2 regions of the Gibbsiella quercinecans genome follow, and region 1 is predicted to be linked to the other one. Evidence: predicted binding sites of a transcription regulator. Region 1 holds the regulator's gene; the other holds the start of a gene.

What was found. Region 1 encodes ArgR, which controls arginine synthesis, uptake and breakdown. Its sites were predicted from a motif close to ANTGAATAAAAATACANT; they were not measured.
Region 2: the regulator ArgR is predicted to act here: its motif matches at 2,428-2,445, upstream of argA (amino-acid N-acetyltransferase).

What each region holds. Positions count from the first base shown of each region.
Region 1 covers NZ_CP014136.1:2,031,016-2,042,592, forward strand. Annotated here, with positions in the region: gene cgtA (Obg family GTPase CgtA) at 1-87, opposite strand, end outside; gene ACN28Q_RS09450 (DMT family transporter) at 104-1,075, opposite strand; gene rpmA (50S ribosomal protein L27) at 1,175-1,432, opposite strand; gene rplU (50S ribosomal protein L21) at 1,450-1,761, opposite strand; gene ispB (octaprenyl diphosphate synthase) at 2,030-3,001, shown strand; gene ACN28Q_RS09470 (DNA-binding protein) at 3,046-3,414, opposite strand; gene ACN28Q_RS09475 (helix-turn-helix domain-containing protein) at 3,594-3,854, shown strand; gene mdh (malate dehydrogenase) at 3,924-4,865, opposite strand; gene argR (transcriptional regulator ArgR) at 5,335-5,805, shown strand; gene yhcN (peroxide/acid stress response protein YhcN) at 6,170-6,433, shown strand; gene mpl (UDP-N-acetylmuramate:L-alanyl-gamma-D-glutamyl-meso-diaminopimelate ligase) at 6,665-8,044, opposite strand; gene fbp (class 1 fructose-bisphosphatase) at 8,214-9,218, shown strand; gene ppa (inorganic diphosphatase) at 9,396-9,926, shown strand; gene ACN28Q_RS09510 (gamma-glutamylcyclotransferase family protein) at 9,987-10,331, opposite strand; gene tamB (autotransporter assembly complex protein TamB) at 10,334-11,577, opposite strand, start outside.
Region 2 covers NZ_CP014136.1:3,692,882-3,704,458, reverse strand. Annotated here, with positions in the region: gene mltA (murein transglycosylase A) at 1-473, opposite strand, end outside; tRNA gene ACN28Q_RS17040 (tRNA-Met) at 686-762, shown strand; tRNA gene ACN28Q_RS17035 (tRNA-Met) at 828-904, shown strand; gene amiC (N-acetylmuramoyl-L-alanine amidase AmiC) at 996-2,252, opposite strand; gene argA (amino-acid N-acetyltransferase) at 2,479-3,804, shown strand; gene recD (exodeoxyribonuclease V subunit alpha) at 3,829-5,685, opposite strand; gene recB (exodeoxyribonuclease V subunit beta) at 5,682-9,230, opposite strand; gene ptrA (pitrilysin) at 9,227-11,577, opposite strand, start outside.

The DNA of each region.
Region 1 (11,577 bases):
AATATATTTCTCGCGGCGAAAGCTGACGCAGCCATTACCACCGTCACCAGCAAAGACCTGAATCGTCGCTTCATCTACAAACTTCATTTACCGTCTCCGTAACTCATTCACCGGGCGGCTTCAAAGGAGCAACCCGATTTATTTCTGTCCGACGCGGCCACCAACGGTGGCCGATTGCGGAAAACATAGCGCCCGCCACCACCACGAATGCGCCAATATAACCAACCAGGTTCAGGGGCGGGGCAGCAAACATCTGTGGCCATGCCAAAGCCAATAAATCAGAGAACAACAGGGTAAACAACGGGGTGAGCGTCACCAGCGCGCTTACCTGTGCCGCCTGCCAGCGCGCCATGGCTTCAGCCAGCGCGCCATAACCAATCAGCGTATTCGCACCGCAAAACAGCAAACAGGCCAATTGCCAGCCGCTAAGCTGGAAAATCACCGCCGGCTCGGCCAGAGGGAATAACGCCGCTGCACATAAAGTGTACAGCAATACCAGGATTTGTGGTGAAGCCAGACGGCGCAACAACACTTTCTGCGCTACGCCATAAGCGACCCACACCATGGCCGCACATACACCCAACAGCACCCCCAGGGTGTAATCCGTCAGGCGAGTAAAAATCTCAACCAGGCTAACGTTAAAAAACAGCATCAGCCCGCTAATCAGCATCAATGCGCCAATCACCTGGGTGATACGCATCCGTTCTTTCAGTATCAACACGCTGGCAAACATCATGCCTACCGGCGAAAGCTGCCCGATCACCTGGGAAGCCGTCGGGCTCAGGTATTGTAGCGAGGAGCTAAAGAACACGAAATTCCCCAACAAGCCCGCGGTAGCTATCGCCAGCAGCAGCAGCCAGCGTGACCGCGCAAAGAGCTGCAACGGCGGCAGACTGCCCCGCACGGCCAAGATCAGGCACAGCCCGATTGCGGCAAGGCTAAAGCGGTACCAGACGATGGTAAACGGCGCCATCGTCTCCAGCACTTCTTTCATTGCGATTGGCAGCGCGCCCCAACAAACAGCCGTTGTCAGCGCTAAAAAAATGCCTATGCCAGCCTGCTGTTTTGTTTCCATGATACCCGTATAAGCACCAGGGGAGAGAGGTGTCCATAAATATAAAAAGCCCCGCAACGAATTGCGGGGCTTTTTTCTATGTAGGACCGGCTCGAAAAATTACTCAGCTTCGATGCTGATGAATTTACGGTTGCTCGGGCCTTTCACTTCGAATTTGACTTTACCGTCTTTCAAAGCGAACAGAGTGTGATCTTTGCCGCAACCCACGTTGCTACCAGCGTGGAATTTGGTGCCGCGCTGACGAACGATGATGCTGCCAGCCAGTACTGCTTCGCCGCCGAAGCGTTTTACGCCCAGACGTTTGGATTCGGAATCACGACCGTTACGAGTCGAGCCGCCAGCCTTTTTGTGTGCCATTAATCTGCTCTCCTAACTTAAGCGCTGATGCCGGTGATTTTTACATCAGTGAACCACTGACGGTGGCCCTGCTGCTTACGGTGGTGTTTACGGCGACGAAACTTAACGATTTTAACTTTCTCGCCACGACCGTGAGCAACGACTTCAGCTTTGATCTTGCCGCCATCGACGTAAGGAACGCCGATTTTGATATCATCGCCATTTGCGATCATCAGAATCTGGTCAAACTCAACCGCTTCACCAGTTGCGATGTCCAGCTTTTCCAAGCGAACGGTCTGACCTTCGCTTACTCGGTGTTGTTTACCACCACTTTGGAAAACCGCGTACATATAAAACTCCGCTTTCCGCGTGCTTAACTGTTCAGTACAGAGCGCGCTATAAATATTCACAATAGGGCGCGAATTCTACGCAATAATCCCGCGCATGACAAGAGCAGAATCAGGCCTGAAGTAGAAAAAAGAAGAAAAAAAACACAGTTTCTTTCGTGGCATTTATCTGGGGCGTTTTTCAAGTACAATCAGGAAACAGTTACCGCCATGCACCGATGTGAACAGCGATCTGATCGCTGTGAAGAGAAACACAGCTGAAAAAAATACAATGAAACCAGAACAAATTACCGATTTAACCGCGCAAGATATGGCGGACGTGAACGCAATCATTCTCGAACAGTTGAATTCCGAAGTCACGCTCATCAATCAGCTTGGCTATTACATCATCAGCGGCGGCGGTAAGCGCATTCGCCCGATGATCGCCGTGTTGGCGGCACGGGCACTGCAGTATGAAGGCAACAAGCACGTTACCGTCGCTGCGCTGATTGAATTCATCCACACCGCCACCCTATTACACGACGATGTAGTAGATGAATCCGACATGCGCCGCGGCAAAGCCACCGCCAACGCCGCTTTCGGCAACGCCGCCAGCGTGCTGGTCGGCGATTTCATTTATACCCGCGCTTTCCAGATGATGACCAGCCTGGAATCCTTGCGCGTGCTGGCGCTGATGTCGGAAGCGGTCAACGTCATCGCCGAAGGGGAAGTGCTGCAGTTAATGAACGTCCACGATCCCGATATTACCGAAGAAAGCTATATGCGGGTGATCTACAGCAAAACCGCGCGCCTGTTTGAAGCCGCTGCCCAGTCTTCCGCGATTTTGGCGGGCGCCAGCGAAGCCGAAGAAAACAGCCTGCGCGATTACGGCAGATACCTGGGCACCGCGTTCCAACTGATCGACGATCTGCTCGATTACAGCGCCGATGGCGCCACGCTGGGCAAAAACACCGGTGACGATCTTAACGAAGGGAAACCGACGCTACCACTGCTGCATGCCATGCACCATGGCAACAGCGAGCAGGCGGCGCTCATCCGCGAGGCGATTGAGCAAGGCAACGGCCGCCATCTGCTGGAGCCGGTCTTGGCAGCCATGCAGCAATGCGGCTCGTTGGAATATACCCGTCTGCGTGCAGAGGAAGAAGCCGACAAAGCTATCGCCGCCCTGCAGGTTTTACCGGCATCGCCATACCGCCAGGCGTTGGAAGGCCTGGCGCATATGGCGGTACAGAGAAACCATTAAGAACGTAATACGGCCGTCAGTTTTCATAGGCCCGCAGCCCGGGCCTATGCCTCTTCCCCGGCGTTATTTTCCCCGCTGATGCGTTTTAACAGGTTGCCTATCCCTTCACGCATCAGGAATGCCAACACCTTTTCGCGTTCGCCCTCTGACATGTGCCAATAGTACTCAACCCAAACCACCAGCGGATCTTTGCGATCCAGATCGTAACTCGCAGGTTCTTCTTTCAGTAACAAAAGGTGGCGGGCATCTTTCGGCAGGCTATCTACATGATACTCCAGCGCCTTTCCCTGAACACCTTTGCGGCGACGGCTAACCCAACCTTCACGACGGGCCATCAAATTAATTCCTTGTGGTGAAGAAGGTAACCCCGCAACGCCTATAAGTTCCTTGGCAGCAAACCACTCATTTTTCATAGCCATGTTCTCTGACGATAGTGTAGCGAAAAAATTTCAGAAACTATTTAGATATTTTCCAGAAAATTTAATGGTATTCTGGTTTCTGTATAAACGTTTTAATTGATGAAAACGTTTAAGTTATACAGTTTATTTATACCACTAACATGACTTTGGCTAACCAAAAAAGGAATGTAAACATGAATTCAAGGAAACCTGACTGGCACCCAGCGGATGTTATTGCGGCATTACGTAAAAAAGGCACCACTCTGGCGGCGGTGTCGCGCAAGGCTGGCCTGTGTTCTTCCACCCTGGCGAATGCGCTATCGCGGCCGTGGCCAAAAGGCGAATGGCTGATCGCCGAAGCGCTGGAGGTGCATCCGGCGGAGATCTGGCCAAGCCGCTATTTTGATCCACAAACCAACCGCTTGCTGGATCGGAAGAGCCGTATCAAGCAGTGAGTGCAAAAAGAAATAAAAAAACCGCCGGTTTCATACCGGCGGCTACATTATGCGGTTAAAGGCAGGGGATCAGGCGTTGTGGATAAACTTCTCGCCCAGTTCGATATCTTTACGCAACACGTCCAGCATATCGTCCAGCGCGTTTTGCTCATAAGCGCTCAACGGCCCGATAGCCTGATATTGTTCGATACCGTCTTTACCCAGCAGCAGTGGTTGCGCGAAGAAGCGGGCATATTCACCATCGCCCTCAACGTAAGCACATTCCACCACCCCCTTTTCACCATTCATGGCGCGCACCAGGGAAAGCGCAAAGCGTGCCGCGGCCAGGCCCATCGACAAGGTTGCCGAGCCGCTGCCAGCTTTGGCTTCCACCACTTCGGTACCCGCATCCTGGATACGTTTGGTCAGGGCTTCCACTTCATGCTCGCTGAAGCTAACGCCAGGAATTTGCGAAAGCAGCGGCAGAATGGTCACGCCGGAATGGCCACCGATAACAGGCACCTCCAGTGTTTCCGGCTGTTTGTCTTTCAGCTCCGCCACAAAGGTGTTGGAACGGATGACGTCCAGCGTGGTGACGCCGAACAGCTTGCGCTTGTCATACACCCCGGCATTCTTCAACACTTCGGCCGCAATCGGCACCGTGGTATTCACCGGGTTAGTAATAACGCCGATACAGGCTTGCGGGCAGGTTTTTGCCGCCTGCGCGATCAGGTTGCGCACAATGCTGGCATTAACATTAAACAGGTCGGAACGGTCCATCCCCGGCTTACGTGCCACACCGGCGGAAATCAGCACCACGTCCGCCCCCTGCAGCGCCGGAGTGGCATCTTCACCGCAGAAGCCTTTGATGCTGACCGGCGTAGGGATATGGCTGAGATCAACGGCCACGCCTGGGGTGACAGGAGCAATGTCGTACAGAAAGAGTTCAGAACCTGAAGGAAGTTGGGTCTTGAGTAGAAGGGCGAGGGCCTGGCCGATACCGCCAGCAGCACCGAGAACTGCAACTTTCATCCTATACTCCTTTATTATCTTAAATATAAAAGCGCCGTGAATTCATGGGGTGCGAACCTTAATTTATTACGCTTGTAAAAACAATCTCTTAACTATAGGGTTTAAGAGGCTCAAACACGATGGAAGCAGAACATGACTTCCATTCTAGATGAAATCACTTACGCATTAAGGGCATAGCACGCATTAACCAGAAATAATACGTGTTAAATCACACGCAGGCTGGTCCGAACGCCACATTACACCCTTCCTTTACATCACAATAATATCACTTCTATAACATTTTGTTCACTTTTTGAGTGGTGTGGCCTCCGCGCCAAAAGGCATATTCATCCGCGGCCGATACTGCTAGAATAGCGCGCTCCACGCTCGCCATGCCATGCAACCCCACATTCCACCGTCCCCTTATTGCATAAAAATGCATATAAATGCATAATAATGGCTTCTGTCTCTCAACATTCCACGGTGCAAAATGCGTAATCCCGCAAAGCAGGAAGATCTGATCAAAGCGTTCAAAGCGTTATTGAAAGAAGAAAAATTCAGCTCTCAGGGCGAGATCGTTTTAGCGCTGCAAGAAGAAGGTTTCGAAAATATCAACCAGTCCAAGGTATCGCGTATGCTGACAAAGTTCGGCGCCGTACGCACGCGCAATGCCAAAATGGAAATGGTGTACTGCCTTCCCGCGGAGCTTGGTGTACCGACCACCACCAGCCCGCTGAAAAATTTGGTGCTGGATGTCGATCATAATGATGCCTTGGTGGTTATCCACACCAGCCCCGGCGCTGCGCAGCTGATCGCCCGCCTGCTTGATTCACTCGGCAAATCGGAAGGCATCCTTGGCACCATCGCTGGTGATGACACTATTTTCGTGACGCCTGCCAGTAATTTTACCGCCCATCAGCTATTCGAAGCTATCCTGGCGCTGTTCGAACAGGAATTATAGCGCCACAGGGCAGCAAAAAACGCGGTGTGAGCCGCGTTCTTGTATTTACCCACTCGTCAACCTCGCCGCACGCCCTTTTCCTGTTCCCCATAAAAGCCATTCCCCCACCCTTTACCGATCTGATTGTTACGCACGTTTAATCAAAAGTTACCAGTCTATTGAAATCACATGCTTTTAACATGGAATGGTTATTTAGTGTTCAGTTTTTATTCTTTCTGATTATTATCACGCGAATGTTAATAAAAAAGCCTTATTGCATATCGTTAGCTTGCTATTAATTTTCAAGGTTACTAGATGTATACTCATTTCCACGATGTGGATCACAAGCTATGTGAATGGATCCGAGAATACAGTGAGGTTAGAAATGAAAATTAAAGCTACCGTTTTAGCGCTCAGCGCCTTATCCATGTTGGCTTTCGGTGCGTCAGCCGCCACCCTGGTTAATAACCAACAGGCAGAAACCCTGCAATCAATCGGCACCATCAGCGTAGGCAGCATCATCGGCGCGCCTTCCGATGTACGCCAGGCACTTTCTGAAAAAGCCGATAAGCAAGGCGCAACCGCCTACCGCATTATCGAAGCGAACGAAAACGGCAACTGGCACGCTACGGCCGAAATCTACAAGTAGTCGCCATGGTAGCAATAGCCGGCTCCTCCCGGCTATTGCACAAAAAAACCACCCCGGGTTTCCTAGAAAAAACTCGTCGTCCTATCCGACGAACCCCTTTGCCCCCGCTCGCGGGGGCTTTTTTATGCGCGTAAATCACTTGGGCAGATGCGGTGGACGGCAAAAACAGGGCCTGCAGAGCATAAAAAAACCGCCGGAATGGCGGTTTCATCAGTTTGGAGCCTGCGGCAATCAATAATGCGCTTTCAGCTCGGCTTTTTTCGCCAGCGCCGCCAGCAGCTTATCGTGGATACCGCCAAAACCGCCGTTGCTCATCACCAGTATATGGTCGCCAGGCTGAGCGGTTTTTACGATCATGTCCACCAGCGTATCCAGATCGGCGCTCCAGTGCGCCGGCTGCACGCAGGCTTCCGCCACTTCGGCAACCTGCCACGGAATATGGTGCGGCTGGAACAGGAACACTTCGTCAGCGCGCCCCAATGACGGCGCCAGTTCATTCTTGCTGATGCCCATTTTCATGGTGTTGGAACGTGGCTCCAGCACCGCCAAAATGCGCGCCGTGCCGCCGACCTTACTACGCAAAGCCGCCAGGGTGGCAAGAATGGCGGTTGGGTGATGGGCAAAATCGTCATAGACGGTCACGCCATTGGCTTCACCACGCAGTTCCAGCCGGCGGCGGGCGTTGATGAAATCCCCCAACGCACGGCAGGCATCGGCCGGCAACACGCCTACATGCCGGGTGGCGGCGATCGCCATCAGACCATTGTGCATATTATGCTCGCCCACCAAGGCCCATTTGACCTCCCCCACTTTTTCACCGTCGAGCAACACTTCATAATGGCTGGCGTCTGGCGTTAGCTTACGTGCGTGCCAAGTGCCATCTTCCCCGACCAGCTCCTGCTCGCTCCAACAGCCCATCGCCATCACCTGCTTCAGGTGCGCGTCATTCTCCGGCACAATGATCCGGCCTTTGCCCGGCACCAGGCGCACCAGGTGGTGGAACTGTTTCTGGATCGCTTTCAGATCGTCAAAGATATCGGCGTGATCAAACTCCAGGTTGTTCATGATCAGGGTCCGCGGGCAGTAATGCACAAACTTCGATCGTTTGTCGAAGAACGCACAGTCATACTCATCGGCTTCGATCACAAAGAACGGACTGTCGCCCAAACGTGCAGAAACCTCAAAGTTGCCCGGTACGCCGCCAATGACAAACCCCGGTTGATAGCCACACGCTTCCAGGATCCAGGTCGCCATGCCTGCCGTGGTGGTTTTGCCATGGGTGCCCGCCACCGCCAGCACCCAACGATCGCGCAGCACATAATCGTGCAGCCACTGCGGCCCGGAAACATACGGGATCCCCTGTTCCAACACCACTTCCACGCAAGGATTGCCGCGCGTCATGGCATTACCGATGATCACCAGATCGGGAGCGGGATCCAACTGGGCCGGATCGTAACCCTGAATGAGATCGATTCCCTGGTTCTCCAGTAGCGTGCTCATTGGCGGGTAGACGTTAGCGTCTGAGCCGGTGACCTCATGCCCCAACGAGCGGGCCAGCATCGCCAACCCCCCCATAAAGGTGCCACAGATCCCAAGAATGTGAATGCGCATAGGTTTCTCATTTAGTGACGTCGAATTAGCGCTTATTCTAACCCTCAGATTAGTCCAGAAGAAATGGATTTGCCTATGAATAGCGTTTCGCTTTGGGCTACACTGCTGAAGAAAACGTAAGCGGTTTGTTACCAAATCGCTGTCCATCTGTCGATTCAGGGAATGTGTCATGAAAACGTTAGGCGAATTTATCGTCGAGAAACAACACGACTTTCCTCACGCCACCGGTGAGCTGACTGCGTTACTCTCCGCCATCAAGTTGGGCGCCAAGATTATCCACCGCGACATCAATAAAGCGGGCCTGGTGGATATCCTCGGCACCAGCGGCGTTTCAAACGTACAGGGTGAAGTCCAGATGAAGCTGGATCTGTACGCGAATGAAAAACTGAAGGCAGCATTAAAAGCGCGCGGCGAAGTGGCCGGCATCGCTTCTGAAGAAGAAGACGAGATCGTTATTTTCGACGGCGAGCGTGCAGAAAACGGCAAATATGTCGTGCTTATGGATCCTTTGGACGGTTCATCAAATATTGATGTTAACGTCTCTGTCGGTACTATTTTCTCTATTTACCGGCGTGTAACGCCTGTGGGCACTCCCGTCACCGAAGAAGATTTCCTGCAACCCGGCAACCGCCAGGTCGCAGCCGGTTACGTGGTCTATGGTTCTTCAACCATGCTGGTCTACACTACCGGCCACGGCGTTCATGCTTTCACCTACGATCCGTCGTTGGGGGTGTTCTGCCTCTCACACGAACGGGTGCAATTCCCGGACACCGGCAATATGTATTCCATCAACGAAGGCAACTACATCAAGTTCCCTCTCGGCGTGAAGAAATACATCAAATACTGCCAGGAACAGGATGAAGCGACGTTACGTCCTTATACCTCACGCTATATCGGCTCACTGGTTGCCGACTTCCATCGCAACCTGCTGAAAGGCGGTATTTACATATACCCCAGCACCGCCAGCCACCCAAAAGGCAAGCTGCGCCTGTTGTATGAATGCAACCCGATGGCATTCCTGGCCGAACAGGCTGGCGGCAAGGCCAGCGACGGCAAAAACCGTATTCTTGATATCCTCCCTGAGAAGCTGCACCAGCGGGCGCCGTTCTTCGTCGGCACCAAATCGATGGTCGAAGACGCAGAACGCTTTATCGCCGAATTCCCAGACGAATAATCCCCCCCGCCGCCAGGCGCTAACGTTGCATCATAGCCCTGGCTGGCGCCGGATTAATCCGGAAAACATCGCAACGCCCAAGCCACACGGCGCCGGTGATGAAAAGGGCAGGAAATCGTAAAAGAGTCCGCTATAATAGCCGCCACTCCATTTCTGGTTTGATGAAAGGAAACCGACATGAGCTTGAACCTGGTCCCTGCTGGCAAAGACCTGCCAGAAGATATCTACGTAGTTATCGAGATCCCGGCTAACGCCGATCCGATCAAATACGAAATCGACAAAGAAACCGGCGCGCTGTTCGTTGACCGTTTCATGTCCACCGCAATGTTCTACCCGTGCAACTACGGCTACATCAACCACACGCTGTCTTTGGACGGTGATCCGGTTGACGTACTGGTGCCAACGCCATACCCACTGCAGCCGGGTTCCGTGATCCGCTGCCGCCCGGTCGGCGTTCTGAAAATGACCGATGAAGCCGGTGAAGATGCGAAACTGCTTGCCGTTCCGCACAGCAAACTGACTAAAGAATACGATCACATCAAAGACGTGAACGATCTGCCAGAACTGCTAAAGGCACAAATCGCCCACTTCTTCGAGCACTATAAAGATCTGGAAAAAGGCAAATGGGTTAAAGTCGAAGGCTGGGCAGACGCCGCCGCGGCTAAAGCCGAAATCATCGCCTCTTTCGAGCGTGCCGCCAAAAAATAAGGCCGCACGCCATGAAAAAACACCGCCCAGTGGGCGGTGTTTTTTTTATTGCCGTTCTACTTATTCTTCGTCACGCTTTAGCCAGTCGCCGCTTTCGATCAGCGGATAACCTTCCACACTGTGTTTATACAGGTAGATCCACGCGCTCCCATAAGGCGTTTGAATCAGTTCGCGCCGGTAATCTTTGGTATTACTTTTCAGTTCATCCAGTTCGGCCAGAATCGAAGAGGTGATCCGGTACACTTCACAATGTATCGTCCCCTCCCCCACGATTGCCGCTGGATAGTGGCCCAAATTATAAATCTGGTAGCCGTCGAGCTCATGTTCACCCAGCCACTGGGCATTGGTCATCCAGTGGCTGTTCCCCTGTTTGCGCCTTAAACTGCCGTAGACAATTATTCGCATCGCTAAAACTCAAACTGATAGAGCAAATCTAATGCCTGGTCGATACCAGACACCGCTTCCAGATACAACTTGGGCATCAAGCGGTAACGCAACGTCAGCGTGGCCAGCGAGTCGAAAATACCCACCCCATATTTTACTTGTAAGCCAGGGAGGACATAACCGCTCACTACAACCTGGGAACTGTCGCCAACTCCCTGGGTATCAAGGGCCAAATTACTTACGCCAAACGCCTCGCCGATTTTACCCACAAGTTGCCCACTTTGTGCAACCCCCATACCGATCAACATTGAGGTCATGGCGTTGCCATCGGCGCCGGAACTGCTCAGGCCCTGGCCGCGCAGCAGATAAGACAAGGCTTCCTGTTGTGATTTGGTCGGATCGGAGAACACTTCCAGCTTCGGCGCATCCGCCAGCCCGGTCACGCGCACCCCGGCCACCACGTCGTCCTCGGTGGAATCCGGATTACGGATCGCCTCCATGTTCAGGTAGGGTTGATCCGGCGGCCCAGAGAACATCAGTTGGCCTTTGCGTACAATCAGATCCTGGCCATAGGCGTGGAAACGCCCGTTCAGGATATTAATCTGGCCATTCAGGCCAAGGCCGTTTCTATCCTGCACCACCTTCAGATCGCCCTTCAGGCCGGCTTTCAGGCCAAAGGCATCAAGCCGCACGTCATCGCCCACGTGGATCATCAGGTTGCTGTTGATCGGGATGGACGCGGTTTGCTCATGTATCGGCTGCAGCTTGTCGTCCAGCATCACCTCATCGGAAGAGACGCCCACCGCGCTTGCCGGCAGTTCCTGGACGGTAATGCGTGCCCACGGGATATCCACCTTGCCGTTAAGCGAGAAGAGCTGCGGCGTGGCTTCAAACACCACGTCAGGCGAAACATCAACACGGGCCATCGGTGGCACTGAAACGCGCAGCTTATCCCCCTTGGCGGCAATGCGCGCATTCCAGGCGTTAAGCTCGCGCCAGTCTGCGTCCCCGGTCAAGTTCAACTGCCCATGGGTCGTCGCAATCAGCCCTTCCAGCGTTGAACTCATGCCGTTGAAGTTAATCACCAGCCGGCCATTGGTCATATCAAACGGCATCCAGTTGCCGTCGATATCCACCTGATCCAGCGCCAGGCGGCCAAACACCAGCGGTTTTTGCACACTGCCGCCCAAGCGCAGGTTGGCGTTCAGCATCCCCGCCGCCTTCTCACCCTGCATCAGCGCCGGGTTGAGCAGCGCCAGCGAAATAT
Region 2 (11,577 bases), 1.7 Mb from region 1:
TAGATACCGGCACGATCGGGCAGGCGGCTACAGCCTTTTGGCGGCATACGGTACAGCGGATAACGGAACTCACCCTGCCGGGTATAGCGCGCCTGCACCACCGGCGTGTAGTAACCGGTAAACTGTACGTTGCCATAGTTGTCCACGCCTTCCATCTGGAAGGCGCTCAGCCCAAACTGGCCCAGTTGGCGCGTATCGCCGCCGGAGGCGACCCAGCGCTGCACCGCCTCATAGGTTGGCGTATTACGGTTAAACAAAGCAGGAGACGCGTACTGGATCTCCATCAATTGATTCGAATAATCTTTGGCATTTGCCGGCATGCCCTGCGCATTGGGGCTATTGACCAATTCCAACGACTGATCAAAATGGCCGTCCTTATACTGCTGCCCCCGGTCCGTCGGCTTGGACGAACAGCCCGCCAACACCGCTATTACCAATCCGCCCAGCAGATATTTGCCCCAACGTCCTTTCATTACGCTTGCTCTCATACTGAATTAGCCCACCGGCGAACGATAACAAACCCCTATAGATAAAGGAATCGCTGCAAATAAAAAAAACCACGCGTATAACGATGAAAAAGAACGCGAATTGGGGAGAAATTCAACAAAAAAACGGCTTACGTTCAATTAATTGCAAAAAGGAGTTGCAAGATAATCCATGCAGCGTATAGTGCGCATCCATCGGACGCGGGGTGGAGCAGCCTGGTAGCTCGTCGGGCTCATAACCCGAAGGTCGTCGGTTCAAATCCGGCCCCCGCAACCAACCGATGCTGTACCAGCAGCATCACAGTAAAAAGTTGGTTTCGATAACATAAGCATTAAGACGGACGCGGGGTGGAGCAGCCTGGTAGCTCGTCGGGCTCATAACCCGAAGGTCGTCGGTTCAAATCCGGCCCCCGCAACCATTTTAATGAATTACATCAAACACCTTAACGGGTGTTTTTTTGTATCTGCCGCCTGTGAAATGGCCCTTCCCACGGGCACATGCGCCGGTGTTTACTGCGCCCGCGCGCCACCGTTCGCAAAGTATGCCTTGATCCCTGCCAGAATCGATTCGGCCACCTGCTGTTGAAAATGGCTGGTCTTCAATTTACGCTCTTCTTCCAAATTGCTGATAAAGGCGGTTTCCACCAGAATGGACGGAATATCCGGCGCTTTCAATACGGCAAAACCGGCCTGTTCAACGCGGTTTTTATGCAATCGGTTGATTTTCCCCATCCGGCCCAGCACTTCCTTGCCAAACTTCAGGCTGTCGTTGATGGTGGCGGTCTGCAACAAATCCAACATGGTGTGATCCAGATAGCGATCGCCGCTTTTACTGACGCCGCCAATCAGATCCGATTCGTTCTGGGTTTGCGCCAGGAATTTTGCCGCCGAGCTGGTGGCGCCTTTGGTCGACAGGGCAAACACCGAGGATCCACGCGCCGCGCGGCTGGTAAAGGCATCGGCATGAATCGAGATAAACAGATCGGCGCGCTGTTTACGCGCTTTGGCGACCCGCACCCGTAGCGGAATAAACACGTCTTCGTTGCGCGTCATATGCACCCGCATGTTAGGTTCACGCTTGATCAGGTTGCTCAGGCGGCGGGCAATCTGCAGCACGATGTCTTTTTCGCGGGTTTTATATTTGCCAATCGCCCCCGGATCCTCCCCGCCGTGGCCGGGATCCAGCATAATGACGATCGGCCGATCGCGCCCGGCCTTACCGGCCTGGGTGGCCTGCGCCCGCGCCGGTAGCGTGCGCTCAAGATCCCCTTTATTGTAATCTTCCAGCAACGCCAGCAGCGGATCATATTCTTCACCCTGCGCCGTCCCACCGGTGGGGTACAGATCCATCACCAGGCGGTTGCGGTATTCCGCCACCGGCGGCAAGGTAAAAATATTGGGCGCCACAGGGTGTTTAAGATCCAACACCAGCCGCACCGTATTTTTATCGAACTGCCCTACGCGGGCCTGCTGTAGGTAAGGATCGTTGGCATTCACCTGCCCGGCAATGCCCTTCAGGACGCTGTTGAGGTGCACGCCTTCAATATCAACCACGATGCGATCGGGGTTGGTGAGCGCAAACTGTTTATAGTTAAGCGCAATATTGGATTCAAGCGTAATACGGGTATAGGTGGAAGAAGGCCAGACGCGCACGGCGACGATATGCGATACAGCAGCCAAACCAACGCGACTCACACTCAGCAACCAGGTTGCAGTTACGCCCTGCAGAAAACGGCGGCGACCCAGATTGTGATTAGCGTTTGGCATGCGGCTCCGACATAAAAACAGGTTAAAAAAACACCAATGGTTACAATGCCCAAAACTTTAACTAATCCGTCATACGCTGTCATCAGAAAATATATCGATGTTTTTTCAGTTTATTAATGAGTTAGCATTCATGATTCAAAAATCCAAGATAATTCCCACTTGCCATTGCGCCAAGAAAGAATAAAAATACAAAAATATCGTATAAATATGCAAAAGAGGTTTTGCCGTGAAGGAACGTAGTACAGAGCTGGTTCAAGGATTCCGTCACTCAGTTCCCTATATCAATGCGCACCGTGGCAAGACATTTGTCATCATGCTGGGCGGTGAAGCCATTGAACATGAAAACTTTTCCAATATCGTCAACGATATTGGCCTATTGCATAGTCTGGGTATCCGCCTGGTCGTGGTGTATGGCGCGCGCCCACAGATCGACAGTAACCTGGCGGAGCATCACCTTGAGCCGGTTTACCACAAATATACCCGGGTAACCGATTCCCAAACGCTGGAATTGGTAAAACAGGCTGCCGGCCTGCTGCAGCTGGATATCACCGCGCGGCTCTCCATGAGCCTGAACAATACGCCGCTGCAGGGCGCGCATATTAATGTGGTGAGCGGCAACTTTGTGATCGCTCAGCCGCTCGGCGTGGATGACGGCGTGGACTACTGCCACAGCGGCCGCATCCGCCGCATTGATGAAGATGCCATCCATCGCCAGCTCGACAGCAACGCCATCGTGTTGATTGGCCCAGTCGCGGTTTCCGTTACCGGCGAAAGCTTCAACCTGACCTCGGAAGAAGTGGCCACCCAGTTGGCGATCAAATTGAAAGCAGAGAAAATGATCGGCTTTTGTTCTTCGCAAGGCGTGACCGATGCCGATGGCAACATCGTTTCAGAGCTTTTCCCGAACGACGCGCAAAAACGCATTGAAGAGCAGGAAGAAAGCGGCGATTACCTGTCCGGCACCGTCCGGTTCCTGCGCGGCGCGGTAAAAGCCTGCCGCAGCGGCGTGCGCCGCAGCCACCTGATCAGCTACCAGGAAGACGGTGCGCTGGTGCAGGAACTGTTCTCACGCGATGGTATCGGCACCCAGATCGTTATGGAAAGCGCCGAGCAGGTGCGGCGCGCGACTATCAACGATATCGGCGGTATTCTGGAACTGATCCGCCCGCTGGAGCAACAGGGGATCCTGGTGCGCCGCTCACGCGAACAGTTGGAAATGGAGATCGACAAGTTCACGATTATCGAGCGCGATAATCTGACCATCGCCTGTGCCGCCCTCTACCCGTTCCCGGAAGAAAAGATCGGCGAAATGGCCTGCGTGGCAGTGCACCCTGATTATCGCAGCTCGTCGCGCGGTGAGCTCCTGCTGCAGCGGGTGGCGAGCCAGGCGCGGCAAATGGGGCTCAGAAAGCTGTTCGTGCTGACCACCCGCAGCATTCACTGGTTCCAGGAGCGCGGCTTTACCCCGGCGGATGTCGATGTGCTGCCAATGCGTAAGCAGGCGCTGTACAACTATCAGCGGCGTTCAAAAATCCTGCTGGTCGATTTGTAATCCACAAGGGGCGCCATTGCGCCCCTACCCTTCCGCCGGCAGCAGGCGCTCGGCCAATCCGCTGCGGCGCTGGGTCGGCGTATTGATGGCGCTCAGCAAAACCTTGTCCACCGCATAGAGAGAAAGCTGGCTGCGCGCGCGCGTGATGGCGGTATACACCAGCTCGCGCGTTAATACCGGCAGCATATGGTTCGGCAACACCAACAACGTGTGATCAAACTCCGAGCCTTGCGATTTATGCACCGTCATCGCGTAGGCTGTTTCATGCGCCGGCAGGCGGCTTGGCTGCACCGATTTGATACTGCCGTCCGGCAGTGGGAAGTGCACGCGCAGCTCGCTACTGCCCGGTTCTGACAACGCAATGCCGATATCACCGTTAAACAACCCCAGCGTGCTGTCGTTGCGGCCAATCATGATCGGGCGGCCCGGGTACCAACGCCCTAGGCTGCCGCTGGGCCGGTTAATCGCCCCCGCACGCTGCAGCCCGGCTTCAATCCGCTCATTTAACCCCACAACGCCAAACGGCCCTTCACGCAATGCACACAACACTTGAAAACGGCCGAAGGCTTCCAGGGTTTGCCCGGCATCCGCCCCGGCGGCCATCTGCGCCAGGTAGTCACGGTAGCCCGCCACGCAGGCGGCCAACAGCGCCTGATAATCGGCGGTTTCCGCCAGCGGATAGCCGTGAAGATCGCCAAAGCGGCCATCCAGCGCCGCCAATGCCGCTTTGCCGTCGCCGGCGTTGACGGCAAACGCCAGTTGCCCAATACCCGAACCGGCATCAAAGCGGTAACTTTTGCGCAGCAGGCACAGGCTATCGCGCACCGCCGCGCTGCCTGCGTTATCCTGCCCAGGTACCACGTAACCGGTCAACCGGGCCAGTTGGCTCGCCCGCGCCGTGCTGTAGCCCTGTTCGGTAAAGCGGCAAATATCGCCCAACACCGCCCCCGCCTCCACCGACGCCAACTGATCGCGATCGCCAAGAAAAATCACCCGCGCATGGGCGGGCAAGGCGGCGATCAGGCGCGCCATCATCGGCAAATCCACCATTGAGGCTTCATCCACCACCAGCACGTCCAGGTGCAGCGGATTGCCGCGGTGGTAACGCATCCGCTGGCTGTTCGGCTGCGCGCCCAGTAAACGGTGCAAGGTGGCGGCCTCCTGCGGGAACAGCGCCTGCTGCGCCGGCGTCAGAGCCAGCTTGCGGCTGGCCCGGCCCAGCGATTCAGTTAACCGCGCAGCCGCTTTACCGGTCGGCGCAGCCAGTTGAATGCGCAAGCGCGCCTCGCCGGCCAACTGCACCAGCGCCGCCAGCAGTTTAGCGACGGTGGTGGTTTTGCCGGTGCCCGGCCCGCCGGATATCACCGCGATCCGGCGCGTGGCGGCCACCGCCGCGGCGATCTTCTGCCAATCCGGCTCCCCAGCGGCGGGGCCAAACAGATGATCGAGAATGTCACGCAGGCGCTGTTCATCCACCGCCGCCGGCACGCTTTCGCTGCCGATAAACGCCGCCACCTCGCCTTCGCTCTGCCACATGCGCTGCAAATACAGGCGCTGGCGCTGCAACACCAGCGGCGTGGCCTGGCTGCCGTCGCTGACCGCAGCCCAGGCGCCCAGGCTTTGCTGCCAGCCTTCAGCCCCCGGCTGCCCAGCCGCCGCCCACAAAGCCTGCGCCAGCGCAGGGAAACGCCCTTCAAACAACAGCGCCGGCTGCAACTGATCCAGCGCCAGGCAAACATGGCCGGCACCGGCCTCTGCGCTCAGGCAAGCAGCGGCCAGCAGGCGATCCGGTTCATCTTCCCCCGCCACAACGCGGGCAAACTGCACGTCCAACGGGCGCAGTGCCCCCAGTTCCACCGCCTGTTCCAGCAGATCGATCATGATTCATTTTCCTCTGCGGCCGGGGCAGCGCCAAACAGGCTATCCATCCCCTCGACCAGTTCCTGCGCCGGGCGGCAGGCAAAAATGCCATTGCCGGGATGCTCAACATCCACACCGCGCAAAAACAGGTAAATAACCCCGCCAAAGTGGCGCTGGTAGCTATAGTCCGGCAGACGGTGGCGCAGATAGCGGTGCAGCGCCAGCGTATAGAGCTGGTATTGCAGATCGTAGCGGTGCTCCGCCATCGCCTGTTCCATTGCCGGCCGCGTATAGGCCGCACTGCTTTCGCCCAGCCAGTTGGATTTGTAATCCAGCAGATAAAACTTGCCCTGCCAGCAGAACACCAGATCGATAAACCCCTTCAGCATCCCCTGCACCTGTTGGAAATCCAACGGCGGGCAGTTGGCGGATAGCGGATCATGGCGTTTTGCCAGCGCGTCCAGATCATGCGCCTGCAACATGCGGCTAATGGGCAGATAAAACTGCAGCTCAGCCTGTTTATGCTGCGGTGCCAGCGCCGCCAGCATAATCCCAGCGTCATTCAGCGGGGTGTTCAGCAACGCCTGTATCCATTGCGCCAGCACCGGCAGCCACTGTTCGTCGATACCGTTCTGCTGCAGTTGTTCCTGTAGCCAGCTCTCATCCAACGGCTGGCTGAAATCCAGGGTTTCAAACAGGCTGTGCAAAAACGTGCCGGGTGCCGCACCGCGCGGGAAGGTGTGCGGGGTAAGCGCTGGCTCAGCCTGTTGCGCTTGCTCGCCGGCCGCATCGATATCCAGGCGCGGCAGCAGCTCCTGCATCAGGCCCGCGCCGTGCTGCTGCAGGCCGGTATAGCTGGTTACGCGCCAATTGTCCTGCACCCGGCGGGAAAAGCGTTTTGCCGCCAGTTCCACCGCCGCATCCTGCTGTGGCTGCCACACCTGTTCATCCGGCGCCTCAACCAGCGAAAGCGCGATATCGTCGCCGGCCAACTGTTGCAGGCAAGTTTGCAGGTAAGCCGCATCCCCGGCGTCGCCCGCCTGCACCAGATAGCCCAGCGCGCTGTGGTGCAGATCGGTTTCCCCCTGCTTTTTACGGCTGCCGTGAATCAGCGGCGCAATCCCGATGCTACAGTGGTAAACCGAACGGGTCAGCGCCACATACAGCAGGCGCAAATCCTCCGCCAGCCGCTCCTCTTCCGCCCATTTTTTGCTGTCTTCATCGGCGTTCAGATCAAGCAACGCCTGGAAATTGCTGCGGTCGTGATACAGAACCTGCTGCTGCAGGCGGAAGTTGCCGACAAACGGCAACCACACCAGCGGGTATTCCAGCCCTTTCGATTTGTGGATGGTGATCACCCGCACCAGGTGGCGATCGCTTTCCAACCGCAGTTGCTGGTTGTCGGACTGGCGGTTCGGCTGCGCAATCTGCTGCGCCAGCCAACGCACCAGCGCATGTTCGCTGTCGAGCTGGGCCGCCGCCTCCTGCAAAAGCTCGCCCAGGTGCAGCACGTCGGTCAGGCGCCGCTCGCCGCCGGGGCTTGCCAGCAGGTTTTCCGCCAAATGGCGCTGCTTCATGATCTCGCGCAGCATCGGCAACACCCCGCGCGCCAGCCAGTGCGTACGGTAGCGGTCAAATTCATTAACCAAGGCGTCCCAGGCGAGTTCATCGCGGTTCAGTGCATCCAGCGCCGGCGCATCCAGCCCCAACAGGCCGGTGGCCATCGCGCTGCGCAAGGTGCGCTCCTGCTCCGGCGCCAGCACCGCCTGCAACAGCCACAGCAAATCTTTGGCCTCTGGCGTATCAAACACGCTGTCCCGGTTCGACAAATAAACCGAAGGAATAGCCAGTTGGCTTAAGGCATCGCGCACCAACGCCGCTTCGGCGCGGCTGCGCACCAGAATAGTAATATCCGATGCCTGCACGGCCCGCCGCTCATCGCCATTGACCAACCAGGCACGGCCGGCCTGCCCGGCGCTTAGCCAGTCGCGGATTTGCGCCGCGCACAGCCGCGCCATGGTTTGTTGGTAATCACTTACCCCCACACCCTCGCCCTGCTGCAGCCAAAACTGCATCGCTGGCTGCGGGCAGGCGTCAAGCTCAAACCCCAGCCCGTGATTCTTCGGCGCCGCCGCCACGTTGATAAAGGGGATCTGGCTGAAAATGAATGGGTTTTCCTGCCGGGTGAACAGCCGGTTAACGCTGCCGACCATCGCCGGGGAGGAGCGCCAGTTGGTCTCAAGCGTATAGTGGGCGCTCACCTCTGAACGGGCGCGCATATAGGTAAAAATGTCGGCGCCGCGGAAGGCATAAATCGCCTGCTTGGGATCGCCAATCAGCAGCAGGCCGCACTCCGGCCGGCCAACGTAAAGGGTTTGAAAGATACGGTATTGCTGCGGATCGGTATCCTGAAATTCATCAATCATCGCCACCGGGTAGCGCTGGCGGATCGCCTGCGCCAGCGCCGCGCCGCCGCGCCCTTGCAGGGCGGCATCCAGGCGGCTAAGCAGATCGTCAAAGCCCAGCTCAGCCCGCTGGCGCTTTTCCTGCTGGATGGAGGTGCGGATCTCACTCAGCGCCCGCGCCATGATTAAGTCACGCAGGGTTAACGGCTCATCAAACAGCGCGTCAATCGCCGTGAACAGCGCATGTCTTGGCGCCTCGCCCTTTTTGGTTTTATCCAACAGCACCGACTGGCGGAACTTTTCCAGCTCCTTCGGCAGTTGGTAATCCTGCGTTTCCAGGCCCGCCCATTCGCTGACCTTGCCGAGCCAGTTAGGCAAATACCGTGCGCTGTAGCTACGTTTATCAACGCCAGAGGCAACGATCAGCACTTCGATCTCCCCGGCGGCCGCTTGCCAGTGGCTTTTCACGGCGTCAATGCGCGCGACAATCTGCGCATGGCGCATCAGCACGGTCTCATCGGCCGGCGGCGGCTGTCGCAGCGCCGGCGCTTCACCGTGCAGGAAGCCGGCCAGATCGGCCAGCAGCGCCTCGGGGCCGCTCCACTCCTGGCTCACCACCCGGGCGATAGCCAACGGCAGCGGGTAGCAGTGGCGGCGCCAGAAGTCCGCACAGGCCTGGCGGCGCAGCGGCAACTCATCCTGCACCAGGGTTTGTTCAAACAGAATGCCGGATTCGAAGGCATTGTGGGTAAGCATTCGCTGACAAAAGCCGTGGATGGTATAAATCGCCGCTTCATCCATTTGCCGCTCGGCCGCCAGCAATTGGGCCGCCGCGTCGGCGTGATCGCCAATCTGCGCCAGCAGTGATGCCATCAGCGGATCGTCACTGTGGCCACGCACGCAGGCGATACGCAGCGTATGGATATTACTGCGGATACGCCCACGCAGCTCTTCGGTCGCCGCTTCGGTGAAGGTCACCACCAGGATTTCTTCAACCGTCAACGGCCGGGGAAACGCCGAGGCTTGCCCCAGGCCAAGCAGCAGGCGCAAATACAGAGCGCCGATGGTAAAGGTTTTGCCCGTCCCCGCCGATGCTTCGATCAGCCGTTCGCCAAACAGCGGCAGCGCCAGCGGATCAAGCGTCTGTGGTGCCGCCGTCATGGCGTAGCCACCTTGCGCGGCAAGGTCTGTTGCAACGCAGACGCGCTGGGGTAAGTTACCCAACCGTCCTGCACCGCATATTCTGCGGCTTGCTGGCCGTTACCGCTGATTTGTGAAAGCACCGCCATGCCCTGCGGCTCAAGCACCGCCCGGTGGAAAAAGTCCGCCAGCGCCGTTGGCGACAGCGTTTTTATCTGCGCGATCAACTTTTCACGGGTATCAAAGGCGAAATTGCCGCGATCAAAATCGTTGCTAACGCGGCCGGCTTCCTCGCTCAGGGTTTGTGGCCGCTGTTTAAGTTCGTTGATCGCGGCCTGTTTATACTGTTCGAATTCCGTCGCACCAATCTCACGCAGACGTTTTTCGGTCTTCAGGTAAAAATCCTGATAGCGCTGATAAAGGTAGCCAGGCTGCTTGCTGTTGCTTTGCAGCAGCAAGCCAATCCCCCACTGGCGCCCAACCGAAATCGGGAAGGCGAATACCGCATAGCCCAGCTGTTCTTCGGTGCGCAGTTGGCTGTAAAACCAGGGCTGAATAATCTGCCCCAGCAGCGAGCTATGCGCCATGCCGGCAACCTCATCGTAGCCGGTCGGCACATAGGCCGCGGCCAACGCCGAGTCGGTGCTGCTGCCCGCACGCTGTAAATTGGCCAACTGTTTATTCACCACCTGCACGTTTTCACCGTGCCACCAGGACACACCGGTGCAGCCCAGGCGGTGTTTCAGCGTTGAGGCCAGCGTATCCACCTGCTGTTTGCTCATGTTGCCCACCACCAATAGTTCGGGGGTAGCATCGACCAGTAGGCTGTTGCGATAAGCGATCACCTCTTCCAGGGTGATGGATTTCAGCAGTTCCCGGCGCGCCTGGCGCTCGGTATAAGGGACGCGGGACAGCGCCTGGATCGGCTGGATAGCCAGCTCAAACGCTTTCCCTTTCTCTGCGGCATCCAGCTTCTCCAGATACCAGGACTTGGCCTGCGCCAGTTGATCCGCCGTCGGGGTAAAGCCGGCATATCCTTCGATTAACGCCGTCAGCAGCTTCGGCAAACGTTGGGTGAAGCCGTTGGCGTTGAACAACAGGCCGTTGTCCGGCGCGGTGGAAAAACTCAACCCGCCGACGGATGCCTGATAGCTCAACTCATCCAGCGCAATACCGGCCAGGTAGTCGGTCAGCGAAAACAGCACCTGGTTGCGCGCCGAATCCATGGTTTTGGCATTGCGGAACGCCACGGTGACATCCGCTTTCGGCTCGTCGGCAAAATAGCGGCTTGGCATATACAACACGCGCAACCCGGGTTGATCCACCACCAGCTCCGGTTTCGTGAACGTGCGCGAAGGTTTGGTCAGCGTAAAATCGTCTGGGATATAAGGGTTCAGCGCCGGCAGAGAAAGGCTGATGCCCTGGCCGAGCTGCTGCCACTGAGCAAAGCGCGACGCCGGGATTTTATCAACTTGGTACGGCGCGCCGACGAAATAGGCGGTTTTGTTATGTGGTTCATCCGGGCTGATAAACCAGACACGGGCATTCTGCGGCGTCATCTCATCCAGGCGGGCGGCAATCGCTTTAGGATCGAAACGGTCGGCCAGATAAGGCGCATCCAGGGTATGCGCAACCGGCACCCGCATCATGGTGTCCACCAGCCATTCAATATATCCCATATCGCGCGTAATGGACGGGTAACGGAAGTCCAGATTCAGCACGTGGGCTATCTCATCAAAATAGCTTTGTTTGATGCCTTCGCTGCGCAGCATCGTCAGGTAGTTGAAAATCGCAGCCACCACTTTGTCGCGCTGCGCCAGCCCCTTATCCGTTAGCGAAACGCTGATGACAAACACCCCGCCGTTGCGATCGACCATCGGATCCGCCCCGGCGTTAATTGCATCGGCCAGCCCTTGCTGCTGCAGCCAGTCAGACAGCGTGTTCTGGCTGCGGTTACCAATCAGGTAACCAATGTAGGTATCTGTTTTGCTGCGAAATTCCGCGCTGTTGTTGTCAATGCGGAACTCCACCTTCAACTGTTTGCGTGGCTGTGCCGGCACATAATGAATAATGATGCCTTTCTGTTCCTGGGTTGCGGCAGGCACGGCGATCGCCGGCACGCTGGCGTTGCGATTGGGCACGCGGCCAAAGGTGCTGCTGGCCAGCGCCGCCAACTGCGGCAATGGCTGATTGCTGTACAACACGCCGACCATCAGGTTCGCCGAATAGTAGCGTTGATAAAACGCCGTCAGCTCATCGTGCAGCTTACTGCCTGGCTTATCCTGCAGCGTCTCCAGGTTGCCGCCGGAAAAGCGGGCGCTGGGATGCGCCGGATTGAGCGTTTCCGCCCCCACCTGCGCCATACGCA